One region of the Staphylococcus chromogenes genome, then DNA from elsewhere that is predicted to be linked to it. Evidence: predicted binding sites of a transcription regulator. Region 1 holds the regulator's gene; each other region holds the start of a gene.
What was found. The regulator CtsR, encoded in region 1, represses protease genes until heat stress. The targets are predictions, from matches to a motif close to ATGGTCAATAAAGGTCAAACA.
Positions count from the first base shown of each region.

Region 2: a site for CtsR is predicted at 9,234-9,254, ahead of clpP (ATP-dependent Clp endopeptidase proteolytic subunit ClpP). Genes of this name have one in related genera too.
Region 3: a site for CtsR is predicted at 8,125-8,145, ahead of clpB (ATP-dependent chaperone ClpB). Genes of this name have one in related genera too.

Region 1 is NZ_CP118953.1:2,088,483-2,099,451, reverse strand. Features, by position in the region: gene pdxS (pyridoxal 5'-phosphate synthase lyase subunit PdxS) at 1-563, shown strand, start outside; gene pdxT (pyridoxal 5'-phosphate synthase glutaminase subunit PdxT) at 565-1,125, shown strand; gene PYW36_RS10255 (NupC/NupG family nucleoside CNT transporter) at 1,312-2,517, opposite strand; gene PYW36_RS10250 (CtsR family transcriptional regulator) at 2,682-3,143, shown strand; gene PYW36_RS10245 (UvrB/UvrC motif-containing protein) at 3,188-3,694, shown strand; gene PYW36_RS10240 (protein arginine kinase) at 3,678-4,682, shown strand; gene PYW36_RS10235 (ATP-dependent Clp protease ATP-binding subunit) at 4,695-7,181, shown strand; gene radA (DNA repair protein RadA) at 7,308-8,681, shown strand; gene PYW36_RS10225 (PIN/TRAM domain-containing protein) at 8,698-9,762, shown strand; gene ispD (2-C-methyl-D-erythritol 4-phosphate cytidylyltransferase) at 9,762-10,460, shown strand; gene ispF (2-C-methyl-D-erythritol 2,4-cyclodiphosphate synthase) at 10,453-10,932, shown strand.
Region 2 is NZ_CP118953.1:1,859,905-1,870,873, forward strand. Features, by position in the region: gene PYW36_RS09070 (sugar-binding transcriptional regulator) at 1-1,011, opposite strand, end outside; gene PYW36_RS09075 (hypothetical protein) at 1,303-1,563, shown strand; gene PYW36_RS09080 (prolipoprotein diacylglyceryl transferase) at 1,642-2,361, opposite strand; gene PYW36_RS09085 (TIGR01777 family oxidoreductase) at 2,937-3,839, shown strand; gene PYW36_RS09090 (GNAT family N-acetyltransferase) at 3,984-4,424, opposite strand; gene PYW36_RS09095 (M4 family metallopeptidase) at 4,627-6,132, shown strand; gene PYW36_RS09100 (VOC family protein) at 6,300-7,082, opposite strand; gene PYW36_RS09105 (TM2 domain-containing protein) at 7,255-7,458, shown strand; gene PYW36_RS09110 (cold shock domain-containing protein) at 7,515-7,715, opposite strand; gene PYW36_RS09115 (peptidoglycan recognition protein family protein) at 7,978-8,739, opposite strand; gene clpP (ATP-dependent Clp endopeptidase proteolytic subunit ClpP) at 9,298-9,879, shown strand; gene whiA (DNA-binding protein WhiA) at 9,918-10,862, opposite strand; gene PYW36_RS09130 (gluconeogenesis factor YvcK family protein) at 10,921-10,969, opposite strand, start outside.
Region 3 is NZ_CP118953.1:1,754,350-1,765,318, forward strand. Features, by position in the region: gene opp3C (oligopeptide ABC transporter permease) at 1-857, opposite strand, end outside; gene opp3b (oligopeptide ABC transporter permease) at 857-1,783, opposite strand; gene PYW36_RS08555 (DUF3899 domain-containing protein) at 2,030-2,410, shown strand; gene fabF (beta-ketoacyl-ACP synthase II) at 2,730-3,974, opposite strand; gene PYW36_RS08565 (beta-ketoacyl-ACP synthase III) at 3,991-4,932, opposite strand; gene PYW36_RS08570 (DUF2929 family protein) at 5,083-5,283, shown strand; gene clpB (ATP-dependent chaperone ClpB) at 5,418-8,027, opposite strand; gene PYW36_RS08580 (metal-sulfur cluster assembly factor) at 8,253-8,561, opposite strand; gene PYW36_RS08585 (Cof-type HAD-IIB family hydrolase) at 8,674-9,510, shown strand; gene PYW36_RS08590 (CoA-disulfide reductase) at 9,513-10,835, shown strand.

The DNA.
Region 1 (10,969 bases):
CACCTGCGGATGAAGTGTTCCACCTTAAGAAAAGTGATTACACTGTTCCATTCGTTTGTGGCTGTCGTAACCTGGGTGAAGCGGCACGTCGTATTGGCGAAGGTGCTGCAATGTTACGTACAAAAGGTGAGCCGGGTACAGGAAACATTGTTGAAGCGGTACGTCATATGCGTCAAGTCAACCAAGAAGTGAATCGTATTACAGTGATGAGTGACGATGAATTAATGACAGAAGCGAAAAATCTAGGGGCACCTTATGATGTATTGAAAACGATTAAATCTACTGGACGTTTACCCGTAGTTAACTTTGCGGCAGGTGGTGTAGCGACACCTCAAGATGCGGCATTAATGATGGAACTAGGTGCAGATGGGGTCTTTGTTGGCTCTGGTATTTTCAAATCAGAAGATCCTGAAACATTCGCAAAAGCAATTGTTCAAGCGACAACACATTACCAAGATTATGAACTCATCGGTAAATTAGCAAAAGACCTTGGCACAGCGATGAAAGGTTTAGATATCAATTCACTTTCATTAGAAGAACGTATGCAAGAGCGTGGTTGGTAAAATGAAAATTGGAGTACTCGCCTTACAAGGGGCCGTTCGTGAACACATTCGCCATATTGAAGCGAGTGGTCATGAAGGGATTTATATTAAAAAAGTAGAACAACTTGAAAAGATTGACGGCTTGATTATTCCAGGCGGAGAATCGACAACGTTACGTCGCTTGATGAATTTATACGGTTTTAAAGAGGCGCTTCAACAATCAGAGCTACCGATGTTTGGGACATGTGCGGGTCTTATTGTCCTTGCACAAGATATCGTTGGAGAAGAAGGTTACCTTAAAAAATTAGATATTACCGTTGAACGTAATTCATTTGGAAGACAAGTAGATAGTTTCGAAGCGGATTTAACGATTAAAGGTATCGATCACCCAGTAGAAGGGGTGTTTATTCGAGCCCCACATATTCAATCCGTTGGAGATCAAGTGAATGTGTTAGGGGTCATCGATGATAAAATGATAGCGGTTCGCCAAGGAAAGTATTTAGGCGTCTCATTCCATCCTGAATTGACGGAAGATTATAGTATCATCAACTATTTTATTAACGAAGTTGTGTCAAAAGGATAAATATTAAACAGACGTGAGGATAAGCCATCAATGGATGATTATTCTCACGTTTTTTATATGAAAAAGTAGGGCTATGTCAAAGTGCCCATTTATAATAAGAAAGCCATCAAAATTTATCTAAGCGTAAATTTTGATGGCTATTTTTATAGAACCTAAATAAGTAAAAGAGAGGTATTTAGATTAATTTTATAAGAAGAATCCTGCGATAGTTGCTGAAATGAATGATACGAGCGTCGCACCAAATAATAATTTAAGACCGAAACGTGCAACGACGTCACCTTTTTCGTCATTTAAAGATTTGATGGCCCCTGAAATGATACCGATAGAGCTAAAGTTCGCAAATGACACAAGGAACACGGAAACAACACCTAGTGCGCGCTCAGAAAGTCCATTTGCTTTACCTAACTCAGTCATCGCTACAAACTCATTGGATAACAGTTTTGTTGCCATGATGGAACCAGCTTCTACAGCGTCATGCCAAGGAATACCTGTTAAGAAAGCGAGTGGCGCAAAAACAAAACCGATTAATGTTTGGAAGTTCCAATCAAGGGAACCGCCAGATACGAAATGGATAATACCGCCGACAATGCCATTTAAGAAAGTGATTAAAGCGATATAACCAATTAACATGGCACCAACAATGACTGCGACTTTGAAACCGTCTAAAATATATTCTCCCAACATTTCAAAGAAAGATTGTTGTTTTTTCTCTTCTTCAATAAGTAATTTATCGTCTTTTTCATTTACTTTATAAGGATTGACAATTGAGGCAACAATGAATCCTCCAAATAAGTTTAAAACAACTGCAGTTACGACGTATTCAGGTTTGACCATTGTAAAGTATGCACCAATAATAGATGCTGAAACAGTAGACATCGCGGATGCTGTTAAGGTATACAAGCGATGTTTTGGAATGTAAGGCAATTGTTTTTTTAGTGAGATAAACACTTCAGATTGACCTAAAATTGCTGAGGCAACCGCGTTGTAAGACTCTAAACGTCCCATACCGTTGACTTTAGAAATTAAAAATCCTAAAACATTAATAATGATAGGTAAAATCTTTAAGTATTGCAAAATCCCAATTAATGCTGAAATAAATACGATTGGTAATAAAACATTTAAGAAGAATGGCATTTCACCTTTATTTGCTAAACCACCGAAGACAAAGTTGACCCCTTCAGCCGCTTGTTTCAATAAATAGGCAAAGCCATTCGCAATTCCGCCTACAACAATGACACCGAAGTTCGTTTTTAATAAAATAAACGCAAATATCAATTGAATTAATAACAATAAGCCAATGTAATGCCAACGAACATTTTTCTTGTCAGAACTTGCGAGCCAAGCCAATCCCAAAAACACAAGTATGCCGACAATCCCAATTAAAATGTGCATTAAATAAACACCTCTGTTCAATTTATAAATTTTAACTAAGACTATCATACACTAAAAATGTAAGCAGTAACATAACTATTTTTCGAACCTTACAAACAAATTGGTTGAAAAAGGTCAAACCACCTTCTATAATATAGTCAAAGATGGTCAAAAGAGGTGATACCATGCACAATATGTCTGACATCATAGAACAATACATTAAACAATTATTTGAAGAAACAAATGATGATGTTGTTGAAATTCAGCGCGCCAATATCGCACAACGTTTTGATTGTGTACCATCTCAGCTGAATTACGTTATAAAAACACGTTTTACCAATGAACATGGGTACGAAATCGAAAGTAAACGTGGTGGCGGAGGATATATTCGCATCACTAAAATTGAAACGAAAGATCATGCCTCCTACATTAAACGTTTGATGGAGTTAATTGGCCCCTCTATTTCACAACAACAAGCTTATTACATTATAGATGGATTATTTGATAATCAATTAATTACAGAACGCGAAGCTAAATTGATTGCAGCAGTCGTAGATAGAGAAACGCTTACGATGGATGTCCAATCTCGAGACATTATTCGAGCGAACATTTTAAAACGATTACTTCCAGTCATTAACTATTACTAGACTACGAGAAGGTGATGCTATTGACACGCGAGGAACAGGAATTCGTGCAGTTAACACAACAAAAACAAAATAAAGAAACTTTGTACCAGGCACACAATCAAGGGTCATCTGATGAACATTGGCACGGGGGCGAAGATGTTGAAGGGACGTTTGTCGTTCAACAAATTTTACAACATCTTGCAGCCAAATATGGCATTAACGTTGATCAGCTCGTTTATCGTGAAGAAAAACGATGTCCGACGTGTCAAATGTCTCTAAAAGATATTGCCCATGTAGGGAAATTTGGTTGCCACGACTGCTATGCCACTTTTAAAGATGATGTTTATGATATTGTGCGTCGCGTACAAGGTGGCCATACGCGTCATTCGGGCAAATATCCGAAATCCACGCATCAAAAACGGGCATTAAAGCAACAAATTGAAGGCAAACGTCAACAATTACAAGAACTCATTGAAACACAAGCCTTTGAAGAAGCAGCCATTGTACGTGATGAAATCAAAGCACTTGAAGCTAAACAAAGCGAGGTGTCTCACGATGACGGACAATCTTAAACATTCAATGAGTGGTTGGCTTCAAGAATCGAACTCGTCACCAGTAGTCATGTCCTCAAGAATACGATTAGCACGTAATCTTGAAAACTATGTGCATCCGCTGATGTTTCCCTCTGAAGAAGAAGGACACCGCGTTATTAATGAAGTCCAAGATGCACTTACCGATTTAAAGGTGACGCGACTAGATGCTCTTGACCAACAGAGTAAATACAAACTGGTGGCCAAACATCTCATCAGTCCTGAATTGACTAAGCAACCTGCCTCTGCAGTGTTATTAAATGAAGATGAGTCTGTAAGTGTGATGGTGAATGAAGAAGATCATGTGCGCATTCAAGTAATGGGAACAGATTTATCTTTAAATACACTGTATGACAAAGCATCCGAAATCGATGACCAACTCGATGCTGCAACAACCATTAGCTACGATGAAGATTTAGGATATTTAACGACTTGTCCAACGAATGTTGGGACAGGGATGAGAGCAAGTGTGATGCTCCATTTACCCGCATTGTCCATTATGAAACGGATGTCACGTATTGCACAGTCGATTAACCGTTTTGGATTTACAATACGGGGTATTTATGGGGAAGGCTCTCAAGTTTATGGTCATGTTTATCAAGTGTCCAACCAATTAACTTTAGGAAAAAGTGAACAAGAAATTATCGAAGCATTAACTGAGTTGGTTCAACAAATTATTACTGAAGAACTTGAATTTAGAACGCGTTTAAATACACACAAGCATACTGAAACGCTCGACCGTATTTATCGTTCTCTCGGTATATTGAAATACAGTCGACTCATTTCAGTCGAAGAAGCCTCTTATCGTTTGAGCGATATTAAACTTGGGGTAGACTTAGGTATTTTAGATATTGAAGATTTTCAATTTAATGAATTAATGATAGCAATACAATCTCCATTTTTAATAGATGAAGATGAAGAACAATCAATAGAAGCTAAAAGAGCTGAAATTTTACGAACACACATTTAAGGAGGTTCGATTATGTTATTTGGAAGACTAACTGAACGTGCGCAACGTGTATTAGCACATGCGCAAGAAGAAGCGATTCGCCTGAATCACTCTAACATTGGAACAGAACACTTATTATTAGGTTTAATGAAAGAACCTGAAGGCATAGCTGCAAAAGTGCTAGAAAGTTTTGATATTACTGAAGAAAAAGTCGTTGCAGAAGTTGAAAAGCTCATCGGTCGCGGTCAAGACAATATGGGCGCTTTACATTATACGCCACGTGCGAAAAAAGTCATTGAACTGTCTATGGACGAAGCACGCAAATTACAACACAACTTTGTGGGTACAGAGCATATATTACTTGGCTTAATTCGTGAAAACGAAGGGGTGGCTGCACGCGTATTTGCAAATCTAGATTTGAATATTACGAAAGCACGTGCACAAGTCGTTAAAGCCCTAGGCAATCCTGAAATGTCTAATAAAAATGCACAAACGTCAAAATCAAACAATACCCCTACCCTTGATGGACTTGCGAGAGATTTAACAGTCATCGCTAAAGACGGTACGTTAGATCCAGTAGTAGGTCGTAACAAAGAAATTACACGTGTTATTGAAGTATTAAGTCGACGTACGAAAAACAATCCTGTACTTATCGGTGAACCTGGGGTAGGTAAAACAGCAATTGCAGAAGGTTTAGCACAAGCCATTGTAAACAATGAAGTACCTGAAACATTAAAAGATAAACGTGTGATGTCTTTAGATATGGGCACAGTTGTCGCGGGTACAAAATATCGTGGTGAATTTGAAGAACGTTTGAAAAAAGTGATGGAAGAAATTCACCAAGCTGGCAACGTGATTCTATTTATTGATGAATTGCACACATTGATTGGTGCTGGAGGCGCTGAAGGTGCGATTGATGCCTCTAACATTTTAAAACCGGCTTTAGCACGCGGTGAGTTACAATGTATCGGTGCCACAACATTAGATGAGTATCGTAAACACATTGAAAAAGATGCGGCATTAGAACGTCGTTTCCAACCGGTACAAGTCGATGAACCAAGTGTTGAAGATACAGTTAAAATCTTAAAAGGATTACGTGACCGTTATGAAGCGCATCATCGTATTAATATTTCTGATGAGGCAATTGAAGCGGCAGCAAAATTAAGTGACCGTTACGTTCAGGATCGCTTTTTACCTGACAAAGCCATCGATTTAATCGATGAAGCAAGTTCAAAAGTACGTTTAAGACATCATACAACACCAACAAATTTAAAAGAAATCGAGCAACAAATCGAACAAGTTAAAAAAGAAAAAGATGCTGCAGTTCATGCGCAAGAGTTTGAAAATGCCGCAAATCTTCGTGATAAACAAACGAAACTTGAAACACAATACGAAGAAGCTAAAAATGAATGGAAAAATAATCAAGGTGGCCAACACACAACATTAGCTGCTGAAGATATTGCAGAAGTGATTGCAGGTTGGACAGGCATTCCGTTAACACGTCTAAATGAAACAGAATCTGACCGATTACTTCACCTTGAAGATACCCTCCATGAACGTGTCATCGGTCAAAAAGATGCGGTTACAGCAATTTCTAAAGCGGTACGTCGTGCGCGTGCTGGACTTAAAGATCCGAAACGTCCTATTGGTAGTTTCATCTTCTTAGGCCCAACAGGTGTCGGTAAAACGGAACTTGCGCGTGCCTTAGCAGAATCTATGTTTGGCGAAGAAGACGCGATGATTCGTGTTGACATGAGTGAGTTTATGGAAAAACATGCGGTAAGTCGTTTAGTTGGTGCCCCTCCAGGCTATGTGGGTCACGATGATGGCGGACAACTCACTGAAAAAGTGCGTCGTAAACCTTATTCTGTCATCTTATTCGACGAAATTGAAAAAGCGCATCCAGATGTATTTAATATTTTATTACAAGTTTTAGATGACGGACATCTTACTGATACCAAAGGACGTCGTGTCGATTTCAGAAATACAGTCATCATTATGACTTCTAACGTAGGGGCACAAGAACTTCAAGACCAACGATTTGCAGGATTTGGTGGTCAAGGTGAAGGACAAGATTACGAGTCTATCCGCAAAACAATGATGAAAGAACTGAAAAATGCATTCCGTCCTGAATTTTTAAACCGTGTCGATGATATTATTGTTTTCCATAAATTAAGCAAAGATGAACTTAAAGAAATTGTTACGATGATGGTGAACAAATTGACTTCTCGTTTGTCAGAACAAAACATTAATATTCACGTGACAGATGCAGCAAAAGAACAAATTGCTTCTGAGGGTTATGACCCTGAGTATGGTGCACGTCCATTGATTCGTGCCATCCAAAAAACAGTAGAAGATAACTTAAGTGAACTTATTTTAGAAGGTAAAGAGTTAGATGGCAAAGATGTCACTGTGGATTATGATGGTGAGTCATTCAAGTATGATATTCAAGAACGTGCATCTGAAACAGAAGTAATAACTTCTGAAGAAGATCAAGATAAAGACGAAGCGAAATCATAAATAATCTGAACACCTCAGCCTTTAATGCGTAAGTGGCGCATTAAAGGCTTTTTAAATTCTTCATTTGTCAGATTGAAGACACAAGTATAAAATAGATTTGTTATAGCCGAAAAAGGAGGTGGCAATGTGGCCAAGAAAAAAGTCATATTTGAATGTACTGCATGTGGTTATCAATCTCCGAAGTGGATGGGGAAATGTCCTAACTGTGGCGCATGGAATTCCATGGAAGAATCGTTAGAACAAAAAACAGCACACCCGAAACATGGGGTACATACACAAAAGACGACACAATCAAAAATTCAAACGCTCAACGAAGTAAAGAATGAAAAAACACCACGTATTTTAACGAATAGCCAAGAGTTTAACCGTGTTTTAGGTGGCGGTATTGTCCAAGGTTCTCTTGTTTTAATCGGAGGAGACCCAGGGATAGGAAAGTCAACATTGTTACTTCAAATGTGCGCTGCGTTATCAAAAGGAAAGAAAGTGCTATATATTACTGGAGAAGAATCATTAAACCAAACTAAATTACGTGCCGATCGTTTAGATGAAGATGCGAGTGCTTTAAATGTATTTGCAGAAACGGATTTAGAGGTGATTCATGAAGCAGTAAAAAAAGTACAACCCGAGCTCATCGTTGTAGACTCTATTCAAACGATTTATCACCCAGAAATTAGTTCTGCACCTGGTTCTGTGTCTCAGGTACGTGAAAGTACACAAAGTTTAATGCATATTGCCAAACAGATGAATATTGCCACGTTTATCGTGGGGCACGTGACAAAAGAAGGACAAATTGCGGGTCCTAGATTATTAGAACATATGGTGGATACCGTGCTTTATTTTGAAGGTGATGAGCATCATGCTTATCGTATTTTACGTGCGGTGAAAAACCGCTTTGGTTCAACGAATGAAATGGGCATTTTTGAAATGAAACAAGCAGGTCTTAAAAGTGTCCCGAATCCTTCTGAAATGTTTTTAGAAGAGCGATCAACGAATGTTCCGGGGTCGACGATTGTCGCCACTATGGAAGGGACACGTCCGCTATTAATAGAAGTCCAAGCCCTCGTCACACCGACCACATTTAATAATCCTAGACGAATGGCGACGGGGATTGATCACAACCGTTTAAGTCTATTGATGGCCGTATTAGAGAAAAAAGAGGGGTATCTGTTACAACAACAAGATGCCTACATCAAAGTGGCAGGTGGCGTCAAATTAAGTGAACCTGCTGTGGATTTAAGCATCATTATTGCGACAGCCTCAAGCTTTAAAGACCAAGCCGTTGATGGGTTAGACTGTTTTATTGGTGAAGTTGGTTTGACAGGTGAGGTACGCCGTGTCTCTCGAATTGAGCAAAGAGTTCAAGAAGCAGCAAAATTAGGGTTTAAACGTGTGATTATACCGAAAACGAATATTGGGGGATGGACCTTCCCAGAAAACATTGAAGTTATCGGTGTGACCTCAACAAACGAAGCATTAAAATATGCTTTGAAATCTAAATAAAGAAAGGAGGAAAAGCATGGATTTTGTTAAATTTTTAGTGGTCATCTCTTTCATGATTATTGGGAGTGTACTAGGGTTATTTTTAATTCCTGGCATACTGATTGATTTTCATGTCAGTCATCCTCCTATTATGGAAAATAGTTATGTCACAGCAATTATAGGGATGCTTGTTTTCTTTCTTATTTTTGGTTGGTTTATTCCTCGCATTGCCTATACATTAAAAAATGTGGAACAGTTTATCTTAAGTTATAGCGCTATAGAAATCATTTTTGCGACGATTGGTTTGTTTACTGGTTTGATGATTTCAGTCATGATTTCATTTATTTTAGAATTTATCGGGACGGATTTTATCAACCGCATCGTGCCGATTATTGTCACGTTGTTATTAGGGTATCTCGGTTTTCAGTTTGGTTTGAAAAAGCGCGACGAAATGTTGTTGTTTTTACCTGAGAATATGGCGCGTTCAATGGCCATTAATGCCCGTAACGCAGTCCCTAAAATTATTGATACGAGTGCCATTATAGATGGGCGTATTTATAAAATTATGGAAGCTGGCTTTATCGATGGTGAAATTTTAATTCCTCAAGGCGTTATCAATGAGTTACAAGTCGTCGCTGATGCGAATGATAGTATAAAAAGAGATAAAGGGCGACGAGGTTTAGAAATATTAAATGCGATTCATGATTCAAAACATCCTACACGTATTATTTATCCTCAAAAAAGCCATCAAGATATCGATGCGCTAATTGTCAAACTTGCACAACATTACCGTGCGCATGTGATTACGACGGATTACAACCTCAACCGCGTGTGTGCCATTCAAGATATTAAAGTGTTAAACGTCAATGATTTGTCTGAGGCTATCATTCCTGAAGTGCATCAAGGAGATCGCTTTGATTTAATGATTACAAAAGTGGGGAAAGAGCCTGGACAAGGTGTCGGTTATTTTGACGATGGTACAATGGTCGTGGTTGACGATGCCAAACAACACATAAATGAAACGTTGCATCTTGAAGTCATTAGCTTACTTCAAACCGCATCAGGACGTATCATTTTTGCGAAAAAGGTGGAGGAAGCATAATGCAAAATTATCATGTCATTATCCCGGCAGCGGGTAAGGGAACACGCATGAAACGAGATTATAATAAACTGTTTATCGAACTCGCGGGCCGTCCAATACTGGCACACACTTTAGCTGTATTTCAAAATGATGTACAGTGTCAAGGCATCCATTTAGCAGTGCATCCGAGAGATTACATGGAGATGAGAGCGCTATGTCAAAAATTCAATAAAGTACGCACGCTCATTGAAGGGGGAGCGACCCGACAAGACAGTATCCATCGTGTACTTCAAGCTGTTTCACTAGAAGACAATGACCTTGTCCTCGTGCATGATGGCGCACGTCCTTTTGTCTCTCATGAGACTATAAATAGGTTGTGTGAAGCGGTTCAACAACAAGGGGCTGCCATTGTGGGCGTCAAAGCGAAAGATACTATCAAAGAAGTACAACACCATACGGTTACAAAAACACTAGATCGGTCAGTTCTTTGGCAAATTCAGACGCCTCAGGGGGCGACTTATAAAACGTTACTTAATGCGTATCAACAAGCTGAGCAAACACAGTTCGAGGGAACAGATGATGCCTCCTTGCTTGAACATGCAGGAGAAACGGTACACGTCGTGGAAGGCGACTATGAAAACATAAAGATAACAACGGAAGATGATTTATGGATGGGTCAAGCATTTTTAAATAAAAGGAGTAGTGACAATCATGTTTAGAGTGGGATTAGGTTATGACGTTCATGCATTTGATACATCAAGACCTTTAATCATTGGAGGTATTGAAGTCCCTCATACACAAGGGTTAAAAGGACATAGTGATGCAGATGTTCTTTTACATGCGATTACAGATGCGATGCTCGGTGCATGTGCATTAGGCGATATCGGCAAATTATTTCCAGATACAGACCCTGCTTTTAAAGATGCAGATTCTAAAAAATTACTGACTGAAGCGTATGAAGCTGTCAAAAAAGAAGGCTATGTGATAAATAATGTGGATGCGACAATTATTGCTGAAAAACCAAAATTCAGACCGCATATTGACACAATGCGCCAAGTGATTGCAGAACTATTTAACGTGGAACTTCAGCGCATCAATGTGAAAGCGACAACAAGTGAAAAACTTGGTTTTACTGGAAGAGAAGAGGGCATTGCTGCAGAGGCGATTGTTTCTCTTGTCCAAGGTGAATAAGAGTCGCACCGGATAGGCATGTGTGATATCCCGTGCT
Region 2 (10,969 bases), 230 kb from region 1:
TGCCACAATCATTTTTGCTGCTTCTTCATCAGTGATTAACACTGTGTTTTTAGGAGCAATGTTCAAGTATGCTTTTATTGCATTACCTTTTGAACAACCTCCAGCAACAGCAAAATTGTGTTCTTTCAATCGGACCTCTTCAAGTTGAAGTCCAATCGTATTAACTTTGTGAATAATTTGACCATTTTCATCGAAATAATAGCCAAATGCTTCACCTACGGCATTATGATGTTGAAGTTTTTCAATCAATGCTTGAGAAGATTGACGTCTTTTTGCCATTTTCAGCGCATCACCAATGCCATGTATTGTAATTTGTGAATCTTTAATTTTTTCTAAAGTTTGTATAACTGCAGGTTCTTTCAGTAAGTTTTGATATGTGAGTTCGCTCACGTTATCGGGCACATAAAGTGTCGTATAATTTCCGCCGGTTCGATGAGCCATTGTCGAACAAATCGTGTTTGCTTGGAAAACAACATTTTCGCCAAGACCTCCTCGAGCTGGAACAAACAACACATCGAAGGGGAGAGGTGACATGGCGTCACTCACAGAAGCCATTGTCGAACCACCTGTTACAGCAACAATCGCCTCATTGAATAACTGTTTTTCCAACAGTTGCCCTGCGATTCGCCCAATTTCTACTTTAACACTAAGATCATTATCACTATTGCCAGGTACCACATGTACTTCTTTAATCTGATACAAATCTTTAATTTGTTTCGCTAAGCTGTGATAATCCGTGTAGTTGTTAAAATAGACGTTTAACTCACTCAACACGTCGACACCTACATTGGTCAACGTCATTCCTGTCGGTTTAATTAAAATTAAATCTTGCTCTTTAAGAAGATGAGTTTCAGAACGTAGCACCCTCTCAGTAAGACTTAACTTTTCGCTAAGTGTCCGACGTCCTACAGGTTGAAACTTTTGTATGGTACTTAAAATTGAAAAACGCCGATACATCTTGTCTACCAAATCAGGAACAATCTTTTGCTGCACTTGAATGATGTTTTTCAAGAGGCACGCCTCCTTATTAGCGAAACAGGATGGTCAAATTTGAGCCAAGCGTTGACAAATTCAGTCCCATTCGTCACAAAAAAATATTACCTGTTTACATTTTTCATCTTACTACGTCTTCTTTAAAAAAGCAAGTCAAAAACAATCCCGCTTCCAAATTAGTTGGTCATTTATCGACCCGCTTATATTGTCAACTTTAACTTATAATTTTATTTTCACAAATTTGTGTGTTTTTAAACATGAAGGGTATGTAGGGAGTATGTATAATAGTTTTAGCAAGGAGGCACTGAAATGAAAGATTCAAATAACCAGCCTGAAGTTATCGATCCAGATGATCCGCGCTATAGACGCCCCGATGACTTTAATCGAAATCACGGTCGGGATTCGAATCAAGATATGTTTGATAATCGCTATCTTGATAGCCAACGTGGCGGCCGCCATTTTTACTACCGCTCATATGGTTGCACACCTATAGGTTGTTTTCCTGGCTGTTTAATTTCACTGATTCTTTCTATTCTCTTAACTTTTATGTTAAATATGTTTTTCTGGTAATCTGACTTACCCTACGTTTTAAATATAGACACCCCTAAAGTCGAGCAAAAATTCAACTTTAGGGGTGCTTTTTTATGATTATTGATTAGATTGTGTTGTTGTTGTAGAACGCGTTTGTGCTTGCTCATTGGAAGTCGTTCTTGTTGTTGATTGTTGTGTACTGTTAGTATTGGACTCAGTTTGACTACGCGTTTCGGTAGAGGGTTGTGGTGATGGTTTAGGCTGTTGTGTTTTGGGCTGTTGTGTTTTGGGCTCTTCTGTTGTAGGTTCTTCTGTAGACGGCTCTGCTGTGGTAGAAGGTTCTGAAGTCTTTTCCTCTGTAGACGTTTCTTCAGAGGAACGTGGTTTTTCTTCTGTTGTCTGTTCTTCCTTAGTACTATTATTAGTCTCTTTTGTAGGCTCTTCCGTTGATTGTTGCTTCATTTGTGCTTGACGTGCTGCTTCAATAGACGCTTGTCTTTCCTGTTCCAGTGACGCTTGACGCTCTTGTTCAATCGAAGCTTGCGCCGCTTGTTGTTGTGCACGTGCTTCTTCTAAACTTGCCTCACGCTCACGTTTTTCTTTCGCTTGCTTTTCTCTTTCTTTCTCTTTCTCTGCTTCTTTTTTCTTTTGTTGTTCCTCAATAGATTTTTCTTGTAGATGTTCTTTTCCCCATTGTGATTGATCTACAAAGGAAAATATCGCAAAAACTAAGCCGCCCAATAATAATAAAATGACGAACAGACTTAAACATCCTGTCAGAAATTTTTTTGTTCGATGGTCTTTTGACGAGGATGTTTGACGATCGTTAAATCCCATATTCTTACCTCACTTTATATAACTTCACCTTATGTTAATATCTGGATGAGTGGCATAAATCGAGTTAACACAAAATATGACTTTTAAATGTTGTTCAATATGTCTCATTATAACAAGACGATTCTCAAAAATAAAAATATCCGATTACATTCTAGCCCTACTTTAAATTCAAACGTAAAAAAGATTCAAATTATTTCCACATGGGGTTTAAACCTTTATAAATGGAGGAATTACATAAAGCATATAAAGCTTTAGGAGGGTCTCATGCTAAAGTCAATTTTCAGAATGATTATTCGTGTTGTTGTCATGAAAGTCATTGCACAATTGTTTAATAAAAAAAGATAAGACCAGAATGCTACATCATTCTGGTCTTATCTCAACTAAAGGGAGTTAAACCTTCGTCGTATATTATGGGGTATACGCTAACTAAGAGATGGGTTAATAAATCTATTTTCGAAGGCACTTTTATTATAACTCACTTTGTGAAAAAATAAACATACTTTAGAGATGTTTTTTTGATAAAATCTTGACAGTTTTTTGAACCAATTTTGAACAAAGAGAAACGGAGGCGTTCGATGACTCACTTTTTAATCACTGGCGGCACTGGTCTAGTTGGCAGTCAACTCGTAGAAAAACTACTCGCGTATAAGGAAAACAAGATTTTCATATTAACACGTTCTGATAAAACTTCAGAAACGAAAGGTGTTACTTTTATAAATTGGCAGAAAAAGCATTGGGAAAATCAAGTTCCATATATTGATGTGGTCATTAACCTTGCCGGAGCAACATTGAATCATTATTGGACAGATTCACATAAACAACAAATGATGCAAAGCCGAATTCAATCGACACATGCCTTATATCACTTGTTTAACTCACGCGCACAACAACCATCTGTGTTATTTAATGCGAGTGCAATGGGATACTATCCCCCTTCACTTACGCAAGCGTATACGGAACAATTCAAAACACTTCCTCACGATTTCTTATCCGAGATTGTTTATCAATGGGAAAGACAAGCAGATCATTTTGCAAAACTAGGAACACGTGTCATCAAGGGGCGTTTCGGACTCATATTGTCTGATCAAGGTGGCGCTTTACCTATGATGTCTCTTCCTTATCGCTACTTTGTCGGTGGCAAAATTGGTCATGGAAAACAATGGTATTCCTGGATTCACCTTGAAGACTTAGTGCAAAGTATCCTATTTTTAATTCAACACCCCGAAGCAAAAGGCGTTTATAATTTGAGTGCGCCCTTACCTGAAACACAAAACGATTTTGGAACTACGCTTGGCAAAGTGTTACATCGCCCGCATTATACACGTGTTCCTTCTTTTGTTTTACGTTTGATTTTAGGAGAAATGTCAACACTCATTTTAGATACCCAATATATGATATCTGAGCGTTTACAATCAATGGGCTTCCATTTTCAATATCCAAATCTTAAAGACGCACTGGAAAATATTTACCATTCATAAAGATTTTAATCCCATTCATCATTTTAAATACTCGTATTATGTGTGACTTATATAGCTTACGTGAGAGGGAGCAGAGTTAAAAACTAATGCTCTCTCTTATTTGAGCTGCAATTGATAAAATGCTAAGTCTAACCATCGATCAAATTAATATCCGACTTGACGGAGAACACCTGCAGCAACAAATCCGTGGCGCTCATGTAAAAGAATACTGCTCTTATTTGAGGCATCAATACCTGCAACAATTGTTTGATAGCCTTTTTTCTTTGCATCCTCTATAAGATGCATTAACAATTTTGAAGCCACCCCTTTTCGACGGTACTGTGTACTCACATAGATAGAGTGTTCAATCGTATATTGGTAAGCTGGCCAGTCTCTAAAAGCGCCATAAGTGGCAAATCCTGCGATGTTACCCTCAATTTCATAAACCCATAAGGGCCAACCTTCATTTTGTTTTTTCATCATCCATTGTGTCCGTTCTTCTACTGTTGTTTCAAGATAAGTGTAAACAGCCGTCGTATTAAGAATTGCATCATTGTAAATTTCTGTTATAGCTTTTAAATCTTGAGTTTTAGACTCTCTAATCATCTATTATCCTCCTTTTGTAAATTTTCAAATAATTATGAACAAATAATAAATTAAGCGCTATCATAACGTCTCATGCCATTTAGACTAATTGTATAATGGCAAACCATACTGTGTTAAGCAATTTTTTATCTTAAAATATGTTTGTTATTTATTCCATAACTTATGATATAATAAATTTATCTTTTAATTAGGAGGTTTTTTTATGTATCAAAAACTTGGAATTTGTGCATTATCTTTATCTCTTTTAGGTACCGTCTACACACCAAATGCTGGGGCTGAGTCTGTAGCACCTACAGATCAAATCACTGTCCATTCTAAATCGGATGTGATGAAAGCGCTTAAGCAAATAGCACCGGACAAAGGCATTAAAAATTACAACAAGTATTACAGCATCGAAAAAGAACAAAAGGACGACATGGGTTACACGCACTATACGCTTTACCCGAAAGTGAAAAATCATATTGCAACTGACCGCGAAGTGAAAGTACACGTAAATCCTCAAGGTAAAGTCGTAATGGTGAATGGTGAGTTCAAAGCACCTGAAGTAAAACCTAAAAATGACGTTGCGCTAAGCAAAGAGGACGCATTAAACAATGCGTTTAAAGCTGTAAAAATGACACGTAATGAAGCTAAAAATGGTAAAGATCAAGTTGTAAAATCTAACAAGGTCATCATTAATGGTGATGAAAACAAATATGTTTACGAAGTTGAATTAACAACTATTGATCCTAAACCAACACATTGGAAAGTTCAAATTGATGCAAAAACAGGAAATGTTGTTGATAAGCAAGACTTAATTCAACACGCTGCGGAAAAAGGTACAGGTGTGGGGGTACGTAATGACCGCAAGCAAATCAACATCAATTCTACACAAGGTGGCTACACATTAGAAGATTTAACGCGTAACGGTGTTTTATCTGCCTATAGTTATAACCAATATCGTGACACTGCCAATCTTATCACAAGTAGAACACGTACATTCGACGCCAATGATCAAAAAGCAGGGGTAGATGCCAATTATTATGCAGGTAAAGTTTACGATTATTACAAAAATGTGCATAACAGAGACTCTTACGATGACAAAGGAAGTCCTATTCAATCGATTACACATGTTAACACTTTCCATGGTGAAGATAACAGTACAAATGCAGCATGGCTAGGCGATAAAATGATTTACGGTGATGGTGATGGTCGTGAAATGCACAGTCTTGCAGCAGCAGATGACATTATCGCTCACGAAATCACGCACGGTGTAACACAAGAAACTGCTGGTTTAGTCTATCAAGATCAACCAGGGGCATTAAACGAAAGCTTCTCAGATGTTTTCGCTTACTTCATTGATCCAGAAGATACATTATTAGGTGAAGATGCTTACATTCACCCAAGTCCAAATAAAGCATTCCGTAGCTTTAGCGAACCTGAAAAATTTGGCCAACCTGCTCATATGAGAGACTATAAACGTGTAGGTTATGACAACGGTGGCGTACACATTAACTCAGGTATTCCAAATAAAGCTGCATACTTAACAACTGAAAAATTAGGGAAAGAAAAAGCTGAAAAAATCTATTACCGCGCCCTTTCACAATACTTAACATCTACATCTCAATTTGTAGATGCTAAACGCGCATTAGAACAATCAGCTGAAGATTTATACGGCGCAAGCGCTAAACAAAAAGTCACTGAAGCTTGGAATGAAGTGGGACTCTAAGCGACATCATTTTTACGATTAAAATAAATATATACACTTATTCATAAATCCTAATACTCCTTCATACTAAAGGGGATAAGCATGAAATAAATTTCCATGTCTTATCCCCTTTTTTGTTTATATTATGATTAAAAGAATGCACTACGCTATTCTTTTAATATCAAGGTCTATTTCTTATTAATCGTAAGTCGTAAACCTTCGGGCGTTTCAAGCTGATTTTCCTCTACATTTGGAATAGCAAGATTAAATGTACTTAATCCATAAGTTTTTTCAGCATCTACCCTTTTTTGATTAGATTGCCACATATTAATTGCTAAATGGTGATGATAATGTTGATCAGATAAAAAGAGTGCTTGAGGTAATGTTGAAACTACATTAAAACCTAATTCATTATAAAATGTGCGTCCTTCTTCTAAATCATTTGTTTTGAGATGCAAATGTCCAATTTGCGCATGATTTTGCATCCCTTCCCATGTTGAATTTTGCGCTTTTTCCAAAATTTCATCCACATTTAATGCGAGCGTATCCATTTTGACTAAGTTCTCTTTCCATTCCCATTCACTCTTATCTCTATCTACATAAACCTCAATTCCATTTCCTTCAGCATCATTGAAATAAATGGCTTCACTCACTAGATGGTCGCCACCTCCAATAGGAATACGATGTGTTGCAATATGTTTGATAAAAGTACCTAATTGTTCAACAGAATCTAATAAAAACGCAATATGGAATAAACCTGCCTCTTGAGCATGTGCTGTACGCCCATTTTCTAGTTGTTTCAAAACAACTTCATGACCCTTTGTACCTACAGATAAAACCGCTTGCTTAGCAGTTTGCTTTTTAATCGGCATCCCTAAAATCGTATGATAAAAATGCAGTTGTTGACTTAAATCTCTGACATTAATGGTTATTTGGTTCACATGGATGATGTCCTCAGTATGAAAATCCATTTCGAAACCTCCTTTATTCGTTTTAAGTATAATTAATATATCAATAACTGTTTAAAAATAGCTATTTTTAAGTCCGTTTTGCTCACAATTTAAGCACCATAATAGCAATAAAAAGTATTATGTTTTATATTAAAATTGTATAGATAAAATGATTTATAAAGGAGGCTTTACGATGCAAGTTAACAAACTCGCTTATGTGTTATTAGCACTGTTTTTAGGATCATTTGGGATTCATAAGTTTTATGCCGGTAAACCTATACAAGCTTTATTACACATTGCTTTTTGTTGGACGGCTATTCCACATATTATCGCAATTATTAGCGCCCTACGCGTCTCACTCATCCCTTCTGATGAATACGGTCGCGTCCGTGTGTAAAGCAAAAAAACGTGCCGATGTTCTATCGACACGTTTTTATTAATTAAAATATATCATTACATTTTAACAACGTTTGCAGCTTGTTCGCCACGGTCACCGTTAACGATTTCGAAGTCAACGTTTTGACCTTCTTCTAATGATTTGTATCCATCACCCACGATAGCTGAGAAATGTACGAATACATCGTCGCCATCTTGTCTTTCGATAAATCCAAAACCTTTTTCTGCGTTAAACCATTTTACTGTACCATTATACATATAGAATACCTCCGTTGTGCTTTTAGCACGTTTTATTTGTAAAAAAAATTCATTCATTAAAAGGAGTATATTCTAAATAATAAACTTCAATCAATTTCACGATCTTTTATTACGATAAAGTTAACTATACGCTCCTTTTCTATAAAAGTAAAGGAAAAGTTGAAAATATTTTATAAAAGAACGATTAATATTTGTAAATAGCCCGTCACTACTGATTTTCCTTAGAATTTTTTAACTTCTTTAATTTGTAATTTAATAGTCATCAAGATTTATCTGAGGGTAAATTTTGATAATGGTAACGAACCAAATCCAAAAATTGATGCATATCATACCCCCATTGAGCATAATAACTTATTGGATCAACATGTGTGGTTCCACCCCAATATTCTCTCACAGCATTATGACTTATAATTGTTCCTTGTCCATGATGATCATCTGCAAGTGTAGGCTTTAGTCCGTTCTTTTTTAGCATATACGCAGCTAGCCACGCTTGATTATTTACAGATTGTGCAAAATCTTTAAAAGTATAAGTGCGCACTAATTCAATTTGATAAAAATACGGATTGGCTTTTTTACCAGCTCCCCACACATAAAATTGTTCTGGGGCTGTAAGGTGTATTTCATTGGCATCCACAAAAGCATGAACAAAAGCCTTATCATAAGTCGCATACATACGGTCTACCCACTGTGGTAAAGTACGATTATCTTCACCCACTTCATGAATGATAATCCCTTTATAAGTCCCCTCTTTATAGGACAGTTTCGGTAATGTGTTCATTCGTCTATCTTTAACAGTGTGGGCAGGTGGAATATGGTTTTCAATTAAATATTTATTGACATTTGGATAAATAACAGGCGGAAATGGGAAAGGGTGTGGTTGTTGTGAGGATGAAGCTTGTGTAATTGAAGAATTGAGAGAAGAAGTGTCAGGTGTCTTCATTTGTGCATGAACCCATGGCGAACCAATCATTAACATTAATAACAGCGTGACCATAACCGAAAAAAAGCGACATATTTTCGACATAGACAGCGCTCCTTTCTATTTATATAATATTAATTATTATTACAATAACTATATTACTATTTAGTTATTTTATGTCAATGACATTTACATAAACGACATAGAAAGTTTGAAATACTTCTTAATATTGTTATTCTCTCCTGTCTAAGACCCGTTGAATTCATCACTTTCTTTCCCTCAAATTTCATAATAAAGAAGCGCGACCGAGACTTACATTATTTGTGACCCAAAATGTGACCTTTCAGTTTAATTTGAGAGGGTTTTAAAAAAATTAAAAATCGCTATCATCATTATGTTTCTAATGACAATAGCGTTTAAGATTATTTCTAAGTATTTAAAATGGGTGATGTAGCCCCCTCGAGAGGAATCGAACCTCTATTGTAAGAACCGGAATCTTAAGTGTTATCCATTACACTACGAGGGGATAATGTGAGTATTAAATTGGTAAATCTTTTTCAAAAAGCTTAAAATCGAGATAACTTATACAATAAGCTTTATTTTTGACCATTTTTGACTTTTAAGTTAAAATAAGTTCAAAGTTATTAATAGGAGGAAAGAGTTATGAATTTAATTCCTACAGTTATCGAAACAACAAACCGCGGTGAACGCGCATACGATATTTATTCACGTTTATTAAAAGACCGTATTATTATGTTAGGTTCAGCAATTGATGACAACGTTGCAAATTCAATTGTATCACAACTTTTGTTTTTACAGGCACAAGATGCAGAAAAAGATATTTATCTCTACATTAATTCACCAGGTGGTAGCGTCACAGCAGGCTTTGCGATTTATGATACAATTCAACATATTAAACCAGATGTACAAACAATTTGTATCGGTATGGCAGCCTCTATGGGATCATTCTTACTTGCTGCTGGTGCCAAAGGTAAACGCTATGCCTTACCTAATGCAGAAGTCATGATTCACCAACCTCTTGGCGGCGCACAAGGTCAAGCCACTGAAATCGAAATTGCAGCGAACCACATTTTAAAAACACGTGCGAAATTAAATAAAATTTTATCAGAACGCACAGGTCAACCTATCGAAAAAATCGAAAAAGATACAGACCGTGACAACTTCTTAACAGCCGATGAAGCGAAAGAATACGGCTTAATTGACGAAGTTATGCAACCTGAATAATTTAGAGTGAGCGAGCTTTCAAATGAGAGCTCGCTTTTTTATATGTCAAACGGCTCTCCGTTACGAATTTTGTCTGCCATTTCATTCAACTTGCGTAAACGATGGTTAATGCCCGATTTCGAAATAGTGCCTGTACTGACCATTTCACCTAGTTCTTTAAGAGAAACGTCTTGATGTTCTATTCTTAATTTAGCCACTTCTCTTAATCTGTCCGGTAAATTATCTAGACCAATTTCTTGATCGATGAGTTGAATACTTTCAACTTGCTTCATAGCAGCACTGACCGTTTTGTTTAAGTTAGCTGTTTCACAATTTACAAGGCGGTTAACTGAATTTCGCATATCACGGACAATGCGCACATCTTCAAATTTCAATAACGCTTGATAACCCCCGATTAAACTTAAAAATTCTGCAATACGCTCTGCCTCTTTAATATACGTAATCCAGCCCTTTTTACGCTCTAACTTTTTCGCATTGAGCTCATATTGATTCATTAATGCCGTTAACCCTTCAGAATGTCCTTCATATAAAGAAAATATTTCTAAGTGATATGAGGAGGTTTCTGGATTATTAACAGACCCTCCTGCTAAAAAAGCGCCACGCAAATAACTCCGCTTCATTTCATCGTCTTTCACCATGGTTTCATCAATGTCATGACTGAACATACCTTCTTTAAGAATCCCCAGTTCATCTAATATTTCTTTCGTTTTCATTTTAATGCGACATATATATATGTTATTTTTCTTCAATTTCATTTTTTTACGCACTAAAATTTCAACTTCGACATGAAAGACAAGTTTGATTAATGAATAGATACGACGTGCTGTCGTCGCATTTTCAGTTTGAATATTAATGACAAACTGTTGATTAGAAAAATTCAAAGCTCCATTCATTCGAATCAATGCACTGAGCTCTGCTTTTGCACTTTTAGCATCTGTTTCTATTCGTGTTAATTCATTTTTCATTTCGGATGCAAAGCTCATGTTCCTCGATTCCTTTCTATATTATCCTAATTTAATCCTATGTGTTGAGGTGTCACAATTAATATCGTTTAATTTGGTCAGGATTAAATTGAATCGTACTAATTTCT
Region 3 (10,969 bases), 330 kb from region 1:
AAGAAAATCGCATTAGGTACTGTGAACATAGAAGTTACAATAATAGCTCCTAATGTATTTGGTAAAATATGTTTAAAAATTAACTTTAAATTCGACGTCCCTAATGTGCGTGAAGCTAAAACAAATTCTTGATTTTTCAATTTTAAGAATTCTCCACGTACAACACGACTCATTCCAATCCAACCTGTAATGGCCATCGCTAAAATAATTGTCCAAATGGAAGGTTCAAATATTAAGACGAATAAAATAACAACGATGAGTGTTGGAATGGATGAGATGATTTCAATGATACGTTGCATAATATCATCAACACGGCCTCCAAAATAACCAGAAATCGCACCGTAAATTACACCAATGAAAATATCTAGTAACGCCGCCACTAACCCAATAAATAACGAAACTTGTGCACCTTGCCAAGTTCTTGTCCAAATGTCACGTCCTAGTTGATCTGTTCCAAACCAAAAGTTTTGTTTGACGTGCGCTTTATCGTAAGCATTACCGTCAATGCCTTCTCCATCAAAAGGTAAAAATGGAATTTGATCTAAAACAGCAATTTTCGGAGGCAAGTTACGACGTTCGACATCTTGCTCTGCATAATCATGCGAACTTATGAGTGGACCTACAATTGCTAAAATGAGGATAATAATTAACCCTATCATCCCTACAACCGCAAGTTTGTTGCGTGTTAATTGTGACCAAGCATCTTGCCAAAACGTACGTCCTTCTCTTTGAAAATCTTGTTCGCTGCTATCAGGTGCACCTGTACGCACAAAGTCTTCATGCATAATCCCTGCCGTTTGAGCGACTGTCGCACCTGAATGATCGTCTTTAGGTAAAATACGTTCTTCTTTCGTCATTACTTTTTACCCCCTTGCAAACGGATTCTAGGGTCGATAAGACCATATAGAATATCGACAATAAAAATGGAAACAATGAATAGTGTACTGAACAATAAAGTAATGGCCATAATCACAGAAAAGTCATTTGTGGTAATTGAACGTACAAATTGATCCCCTAGTCCAGGAACACCAAAAATATTTTCAATGGTTAAAGTCCCTGTTAAAATACTTGCAAGCATCGGAACGAGTATCGTAATGACTGGAATAAGTGCATTTCGTAATGCGTGGCCATATAAAACGCGGCTCGTCGAATTCCCCTTTGCTCGAGCTAATAATATGTAATCTGAACTTAACACTTCAATCATTTCTGCTCTAATATAACGTGCTACTGTTGCGATAACGACAGCTGATAATGCTAATGAAGGTAAAATTGCAGTGGAAATACCTTCCCATCCTGCCACTGGAAACCATTGGAGACGTACAGCAAAAACGTATTGTAGCAATACTGCTAAAACGAAGGATGGCACAGAAATAGCAATAACTGAAATAAAGGTGGCGAGATAGTCAACCCATGTATTTTGTCGTGTGGCTGCGATAACCCCTAAAAACAGACCGACAATAACCCCTATCACCATAGAAAAAAGCCCCATTTGAAAAGATGGCACTAATCTCGGTTTAATCAAATCCCAAACGGGCTGATTATCATATTGGAAAGAGTTACCAAAATCACCTTTAACGACATTCGCCATATAGTTGCCGTATTGAATAGGTAATGGATCATTTAAACCATATTTTTCATTCAACATCGTTTTTTGTTCTTCGCTTAATTTTTCATCATTAAACGGTGATCCAGGCATCAACTTCATAAGAAAAAACGTGATTGTAATAATGATAAATAGTGAAATAACCATATATAACAATCGTTTTAAAGTATACTTAAGCATCCTACAAACCCCCTTGTGTTTAATTAACATTCCCTTCAAAATTTTCAGAAATATTAATAATATTATAATCACAAGGCTCCGAATTAATCAATATCATTTCAATTTACAGTGATAAAGGAATTAAGGGAGAAGTAGCTTTAAATCTATATTTCTTTTCATTAAAAATTATTTATATCCTCTTAAATAACTTCAAATTAATTGAGTAGTAGGTTACAATGATGAAAACAAATAGTAAGGAATGACATTATGCCACGTCTCACTAATCAATCATGGATTTATATTATAATCACCCCAGCACTTACACTTTTTTCATGGCTCTTAAGTACGCATACTTGGACCCATTTCATAAATTTATTTTTTACCTTTTCCATTATTTTTTCAATCTTACTATTCACATTGCTTATTATTCAGGAAGGCATCTTTGATGTGACAAGTTTTGGATTTCGGCGTTTTAAGTATCAATTAATGCGCAGTAAAGATAAAAAACACTATGAATCCGATGAGTTCTTTAACCCGAAACAACCCAAAAAATCTCATTATGTCGTACAATCTTGGATTAAGCCTGCATTACTTATGCATGTTTTTTACATACTACTCTCCTTTTTAATGGCTTTTACGGTACATTAACTATACAAATATATGCATATACAAAAAACAGATGTCTCCTCTAAAAAGACACCTGTTTTTTAGTTTTATAAAAAATCCTTTTATTATTTTTTCGTCTGCTGATCTTATTAAGTCAAAGATGTTGCCCCAAAAAGCATTGAGGGAGTTAAATTTGACGTGTTTCTACTATTATATATGTGAGAATTCCTTTTTTATCTCTTCACTTTAGTTACCATAATGTACTTTTAAAAAGAACAGTTTTGTATAATTAATCAATAACATACAAAAAGGCTTGCTATAGAAATATTCACCTATTCTATAGCAAGTCTTGAGATTTTATTTATTGGTTATATTTTTTAAAGACTAATACCGCATTATGTCCACCGAAACCTAAACTATTACTCATCGCATAATTAATTTCGCAATCTACAGCTTTATTTGGTGTAATGTCTAAATCAATTTCAGGGTCATTGTTATCCGCATGAATTGTTGGCGCAATTTTACTGTCTCTTATTGACAACACAGAGAAAATCGCTTCTACGCCACCTGTTGCGCCTAATAAGTGTCCTGTCATTGATTTTGTAGAACTGATTTTAAGTGATTTTGCCGCTTCACCAAATGTTTTTTTGATGGCTCTAATTTCAAATAAGTCACCGACAGGCGTACTTGTGCCATGCGCATTTAAGTATTGAATGTCACTTGGTTGAATGCCTGCATCATTCATTGCTGCTTCCATTGCACGTGAGCCGCCTTCACCATCTGGACCTGGGGCAGTAATATGATGCGCATCACCTGTTGATCCATAGCCTACAATTTCAGCGTAAATATTTGCGCCACGGGCCTGTGCCGATTCTAAAGATTCAAGTACTAAAATCCCTGCACCTTCACCCATAATAAAACCATCACGGCCTTCTTGGAATGGGCGACATGCTGTTTCAATATCATCATTTGTGGATAATGCACGACTCGCACTAAATCCAGCGATGGCCATATGTGTAATCGGTGCCTCTGTGCCTCCAGCAATCATCGCATCCGCATCGCCACGTTCAATAAATTTGAACGCTTCACCAATGGAATTTGTTGCAGTCGCACAAGCTGTCACTGTTGAACCATTTGGACCTTTCGCGCCTAAATCGATAGAGACTTGTCCAGTCGCCATATCTGGAATTAACATAGGTACAAAGAACGGACTTACACGACGGGGTCCTCTTTCTTTAAGCAAGTCGTGGGCTTCTTCAAATGTTTCCATACCCCCGATACCTGAGCCAATCCATACACCAACGCGGTTGGCATTCGTTTCATCTATCACTAATCCAGAATCTTTCACTGCTTGTCGTGCAGCGACTACAGCATATTGTGTAAAACGTGACATTTTACGCGCTTCTTTTTTAGGGATATGTGCTTCAATATCGAAGTCTTTGAGTTCCCCGCCAATGTGCACATTATAAGGTGTTGTGTCAATGCGCGTAATTTTATCGATTCCGTTAACACCTTTTAAAGCGTTATCCCACATCGTAGGTACATCATTTCCAATTGGAGATAATGCCCCTAAACCTGTAACTACGACACGTTGTTTTTTAGTCATTCATGTTCCTCCTCTATTATTTACCCCATCGAATCACAAGTGATCCCCATGTCAATCCGCCTCCAAAGCCAACTAACACGAGTACATCATCGTCTTGAATTCGACCAGCTTCTAACTCTTCAGATATACTTAACGGTATGGATGCCGCTGATGTATTGCCATATTTATCTACCGACACACTCATTTTTTCCTTCGGGATATCTAATCTTTGTCTTGCAGATTCCATGATACGAATATTCGCTTGATGCGGTACGAATAAATCGATGTCTTCTGGCTGTAAATGCGCTTTTTCGACTACGCGTAAAGACGAATCTCCCATAATGCGTACCGCAAATTTAAATACTTCACGTCCATTCATTCGGATAAAATCGGTCTCTTGATCTTGATATAAGTATTTACCTCCGATTCCGTCAGAACCTAACTCATAACTTAGAATACCACGGTTGCCCGATACTTCGCCAATAATAGCCGCTCCAGCGCCATCGCCGAATAAAATTGCCGTTGAGCGATCCTCTAAATCTGTAATTCCAGATAATTTGTCTGCGCCTACAACGAGTACATTTTTATAGTCCCCAGATAAAACAAAAGATCTCGCAGTCACAAGGCCGTACATAAAACCTGTACATGCCGCAAGTTGATCGACAGATGCCACTTTACTAAGACCTAATCGGTGTTGTAACTTGTTTGCGACAGTCGGAAAACGATGGTCTCCTGTGGATGTCGCTACGATTACCATGTCAATGTCTTCTTTATCAATGCCTGCGTCTTCAATCGCACGGACACTGGCTTCATATGCTAAATCTGATGTATGTTCATCCTCTTTAGCCCATCTACGTTCTTTAATCCCTGTCATTTGGGAAATCCATTCATCTGATGTATCAAGGTATGATTCAAAAAACGCATTATCCACCACACGTTCAGGTGCGTATGCGCCAAATCCTTTAATACCTACATTCATGGTTTGAACACCTTCTTCATTTATTTTTAATACCAGGTAATAATTTACCATAAGGTTAACAAAAATGACAAGTCATATACTGTGACGACTATACAAAATGATATAAGACAATTATAATAGAAATATCAGAAAAATTGGAGGCATATCGCAATGAAATACTTTTTCACATTTTTTTGGGCGGTACTCTTATTAGAGATGGTCAATTTCGTGCTTAACAGCTTAAATGGAGGCGGCGCGATTAGTTTTATCGCTCCAATCGTTTTAGCTGCAATCATGGTAGGCGTTGTGGTATTAATTGATATCGCAATGAAGCCTGATACGAACCATCCTGTTAATGACCATCACAACTAAATTTCGAAATCACATGATTATCTTAATGTCTACTGTTGACAATACATATTGTTGACAGTTTTTTTGCGTAAAAATAGCGAACTAGGAGGTAACTCCTAATTCGCTATTACACTATAAAACAATTTTTATGATATTTATGCTTCATTTGGTTTTTCGACTTTAAATTCGATTTCACCTTCATGAACATCTCCGAAAACTTTTGTGCCTTCTGGAAGATTTTCTTTAATCATCATACGTGCTAAAGGTGTTTCAACATGACGTTGAACAAAACGTTTTAATGGACGTGCGCCAAATTGTGGCTCGTAAGCTGTTTCACCCATCCATTTTTTCGCTTCATCTGTCAATTCTAAAGTAATGCGTTGATCTGTTAATCTCATATTTAAGTTTCTTAGTACTTTATCGACAATCAATTGCATATCTTCAACAGATAATGGTTTGAACAAGACAATGTCGTCCATACGGTTTAAAATTTCCGGTTTGAAGTAAGCATGTAAACTATCCATTACTGCTTTTTCAGTGTCTTCAGTAATTTCACCGGTATCTTTAACACGATCAAGTAAAATCTGTGAACCTATATTACTTGTCATAATAATAATTGTATTTTTAAAGTCCACACTTCTACCTTTTGAATCTGTTAAACGACCATCATCTAAAATTTGAAGCAAGACGTTAAATACGTCAGAATGGGCTTTTTCAATCTCATCTAACAAAATAACTGAATAAGGATTACGACGTACGGCTTCTGTTAATTGTCCGCCTTCATCATGACCGACATAACCTGGAGGAGCCCCGATTAATCGTGAAACAGCGTGTTTTTCCATATATTCACTCATATCGATGCGAATCATATGACGTTCTGAATCAAATAAAGTGGATGCTAATGATTTTGCTAATTCTGTTTTACCTACCCCAGTTGGACCTAAGAATAAAAATGATCCAATAGGTCGATCTGGGTCTTTAATACCTGCGCGTGCACGCACAACAGCATCAGCGACTAAGTCAACCGCGCGTTCTTGACCTACCACACGCTCATGTAAGATATCAGAGAGGTTTAACAATTTTTCACGTTCTGTTTCGACAAGTTTTGAGACTGGAATTCCTGTCCATTGGCTCACAATTTCTCCAATTTCTTCATCCGTAACGACCTCTCTAATAATACGATCGCTATCAGTTCCTTGTGATTCTTGGAAAGAGGCTTCGAGTTCTTTTAATTCTTTTTCAAGTTGCGGTATTTTACCGTGTTGTAATTCTGCTGCTTTCTCCAAGTCATAGTTGTTTTCTGCATCTTCTAATGCTTTCCGACTTTCATCTAGTTCTGTTCGTTTTTCTTGAACTTTAGCAATTTTTTCTTTTTCTTTTTCTACACGAGATTGTAATTGGGCTTGCACTTCTTTTTCTTCTGCAAGTTCTTCTTGCAATTCTTTTAAACGCATTTGACTCGCTTCATCTGATTCTTTTTTAAGCGCATTTTCCTCAATTTCTAATTGCATTACTCTACGATTCACTTGGTCTAGTTCTGTTGGATTAGAACCCATTTCCGTGCGTATCGTAGCTGAAGCTTGATCGACAAGGTCAATCGCTTTGTCTGGTAAGAAACGGTCTGTAATATAACGATTTGAAAGTTCAGCAGCTGCAACTAATGCACGGTCTTGGATACGTACACCATGGTGAACTTCATAACGTTCTTTTAAACCTCGTAAGATTGAAATTGTATCTTCAATATTCGGCTCTTTAACGTTCACTTTTTGGAAACGGCGTTCTAAGGCTGAATCTTTCTCAATATATTCACGATACTCATTTAACGTTGTCGCACCAATACAGTGGAGTTCGCCACGCGCAAGCATAGGTTTTAACATATTTCCTGCGTCCATTGCACCATCTGTTTTACCTGCGCCAACTAACATATGGATTTCATCAATAAATAACAGAATACGTCCTTCAGACTCTTTAACTTCTTTTAATACTGCTTTTAAACGTTCCTCAAATTCACCACGATATTTTGCACCTGCAACTAACGCACTCAAATCAAGTTCAAATACTGTTTTATCGAGGAGTGAATCAGGTACATCTCGTTTAACAATACGTTGAGCCAGACCTTCCACTATGGCCGTTTTACCGACCCCAGGTTCACCGATAAGTACTGGATTATTTTTGGTTTTTCGACTTAAAATTCGAATGGTATTTCTAATTTCTTCATCACGGCCGATAACAGGGTCCATATTCCCTTTACGCACTTCTTCGACTAAATCACGACCGTATTTAGCTAATGCCTCATAATTTACTTCAGGATTTTGTGTTGTCACATGATTCCCTCCTCGCACTTTTTTTATAATTTCAATAATGACTTCTTTTTTATGGTTCACAGCTTGTTGTGTGGTTTCATCTATTTCCATTGCCGCTCTTAAAACGTGCTCCATCGAAATATAACTATCTTCATATTCACCCATAAACTGTTCAGCTTTATTAAATAATTCATTTGTTTTCGTGCCTAAATATTGTCCATATTGCACGTTATCCCCTTTTACAGTCGCATAACGTGATAACTTATCCGTATAAGCTTTGTCTAAGGCTTCTGTGTCAATATTTGCACGCTCTAAAATACTTTGATATAAACTTTCAGGTTGTTCTAAAACAGCTTTTAGAACCGCTTCTATTTCTACATTGGTTAAGTGATATTCTTTTGCATATTCAATGGCTTTTTGAAGCGCATTTTGAATAGAATGTGTCATTTGATTAATATCCAAAATGTCTCACTCCTTTATTTAACATAGGTCATTTGACTTTGACTTTCTTTGACCTTAATTATATTATACTCACTCGCGTTAATGAATGCAACCTATAAGTTTGACTTTTTTTGACTATTATTCATTTTTTCCGCATATAACAATAACCGTTCATTTCAAATTCAAACATCACACGGTATAAAAAGAACTCCCTTTGCAATTAAAGGAAGTTCTTTTCATTCAATATTAGCTAACGCCTAATGCTATTTTGGCATAACGTGACATCATATCTTTATTCCATGGTGGATTCCATACGATGTTCACTTCTGTGTCTTTAATTTCTGGCAATTCGCCTAACGCTGTTTTGACTTGATCAACAATCTGTGGCCCAAGTGGACAACCGATAGAAGTTAAAGTCATCTCAACAGTACAAAGGCCATCATCATCTAAATCCACTTTATATACAAGGCCTAAGTTTACGATATCAATCCCTAATTCGGGGTCAATAACATTTTCCAAAGCGCCTAATATGCTATCTTTTAAAGCCTCTTCCATGAGATTCACCTCTTCTAATTAATAACTACTCTCAATATATCAAAATTCAGACACGAGAACAATAAAATGCTATGATAAGTTTACATTGAAACTCGTGCATAAGGAGACATTTATGAAACAACATTTGATTTGCCTCGATCTCGATGGCACTTTATTAAACGATGCAAAAGAAATTACCCCCTATACGTTCAAAGTCTTAAAAACATTACAGGCAAAAGGCCATGCCATCATGATTTCTACTGGTCGGCCATTTCGAGCGAGTCAACGCTATTATCATGAACTTGAAATGGATACACCTATTGTGAATTTTAATGGCGCATACGTACACCATCCTAAAGATCCACAATTTCCCATGCAACATGCGCGTTTAGATGAAGGGATTGCATCAAGTATTATTGAAACTTTGAAAGAAATGGAAGTACAAAATATTATCGCTGAAGTCAAAGACTGCGTGTATTTAGATCGCTATGATGAAAACCTTTTTGAAGGCTTTAGCATGGGTGATGCTCACATTGAAGTTGGCGATTTAAGAACATTACTTCATGAAAATCCGACAAGTCTTCTCATTGAAGCGAAGGAACATCAGATTCCTCGTATTAAACAAACATTAACACGGTTTTATGCTGAAAATATCGAACATCGCCGTTGGGGTGCCCCATTTCCTGTTATCGAAATCGTTAAACGAGGCATTAGTAAAGCAGTAGGTATTGATATAGTCAAAGATTATTTAAACATTGAACGTCAACATATTATTGCTTTTGGTGATGAAGACAACGATATTGAGATGATAAAATACGCAAAACACGGTGTCGCAATGGAGAATGCCATTCCTGAACTCAAACACATCGCTAAAGAGACAACCGCTTCAAATAACGAAGACGGCATCGGTCTCTACTTGAATGATTTTTTTCAACTTAACTTATCTTATAAGGACATCAAGGAGGATTAAAAATGACACAAAAAGTAATTGTTGTAGGTGCTGTTGCAGGTGGCGCAACGGCTGCGAGTCAATTGCGCCGATTAGATGCCTCTGCTCAAATTAACGTTTATGAAAAGGACCGAGATATGAGCTTTGCAAATTGTGGGTTACCTTACTACTTAGGTCATGTGATTAAGTCACGTGACGATATGTTACCGATTACTCCAAATGATTTTAAAGAAAAGAAAAATATTGATGTTTATTTAAAACATGAAGTCATTGCTGTTAACAGTGCTAAAAACACGGTACAAGTTAAAAACCATCAAACTGGGGATATTTTTACAGATCACTATGATACCCTCATTTTAAGTCCAGGTGCACGTGCTCATCGATTAAATTTCGACGTCCCCCATTTATTCACGTTACGTAATATGGAAGATACGGATGCGATTGAAAATTATATCAATGATCATCGTGTCGAACGTGTACTCATTGTAGGTGGCGGTTATGTCAGTTTAGAAGTATTGGAAAATATGTATGAAAGAGGATTAAAACCGACGTTAATCCATCGTTCTGAAGCAATTAATAAACATATGGATCAAGATATGAATCAAGTTATTTTTGATTCATTGAAAGAAAGAGAGATTCCTTACCGATTAAATGAAGAAATAAAGGCAATAAAGGGCAACACGGTCTCGTTCACTTCTGATCTCCAAGAAGACTACGATTTGATTATTACAGGCATTGGTGTAAAACCGAATTCAGAGTTCTTAAAGGACTCAGGCATACATCTTGATGACAAAGGTTATATTCCAGTAAATGCACGTTTTCAAACAAATGTGCCTAACGTGTACGCCTTAGGTGATATCGCGACGAGTCATTACCGTCATGTTGATTTACCTGCACATGTCCCATTAGCTTGGGGTGCCCATCGAGGCGCAAGTATTATTGCCGAACAACTTGCCGGTAATTCCAATATTACTTTCAAAGGGTTTCTCGGTGCAAATATCGTTAAGTTTTTCGATTATACTTTAACAAGTTCTGGAATTGCGCCTCATGAGTTAAAACATTTTGATTATGAGGTGGTCAACGTCAACCAAACGGCGCATGCTGGCTATTACCCTAATAATAGTACGCTTCATTTGAGAGCTTATTATGAAAAGACAAGTCGAAAATTATTGCGTGCCGTTGCTGTAGGAAAACAAGGTGCAGATAAACGAATTGATGTGCTCACTATGGCGATGATGCACGGGGCAACAATAGATGATCTTACTGAATTTGAAGTGGCTTACGCGCCGCCATATAGCCATCCTAAAGATGCGATTAATATGTTAGGCTACAGAGCAAGACCTTAAACTTAGTTGTTATTGAAAGACGAAACATGTAACGCGCTTTACGATGAGATTACACTTCTCATTGAATGTAAAAAGAACGCATTGGGAAATAGTAACCCAACGCGTTCTTTTTTATGGCATTTTTTAAAGCCATT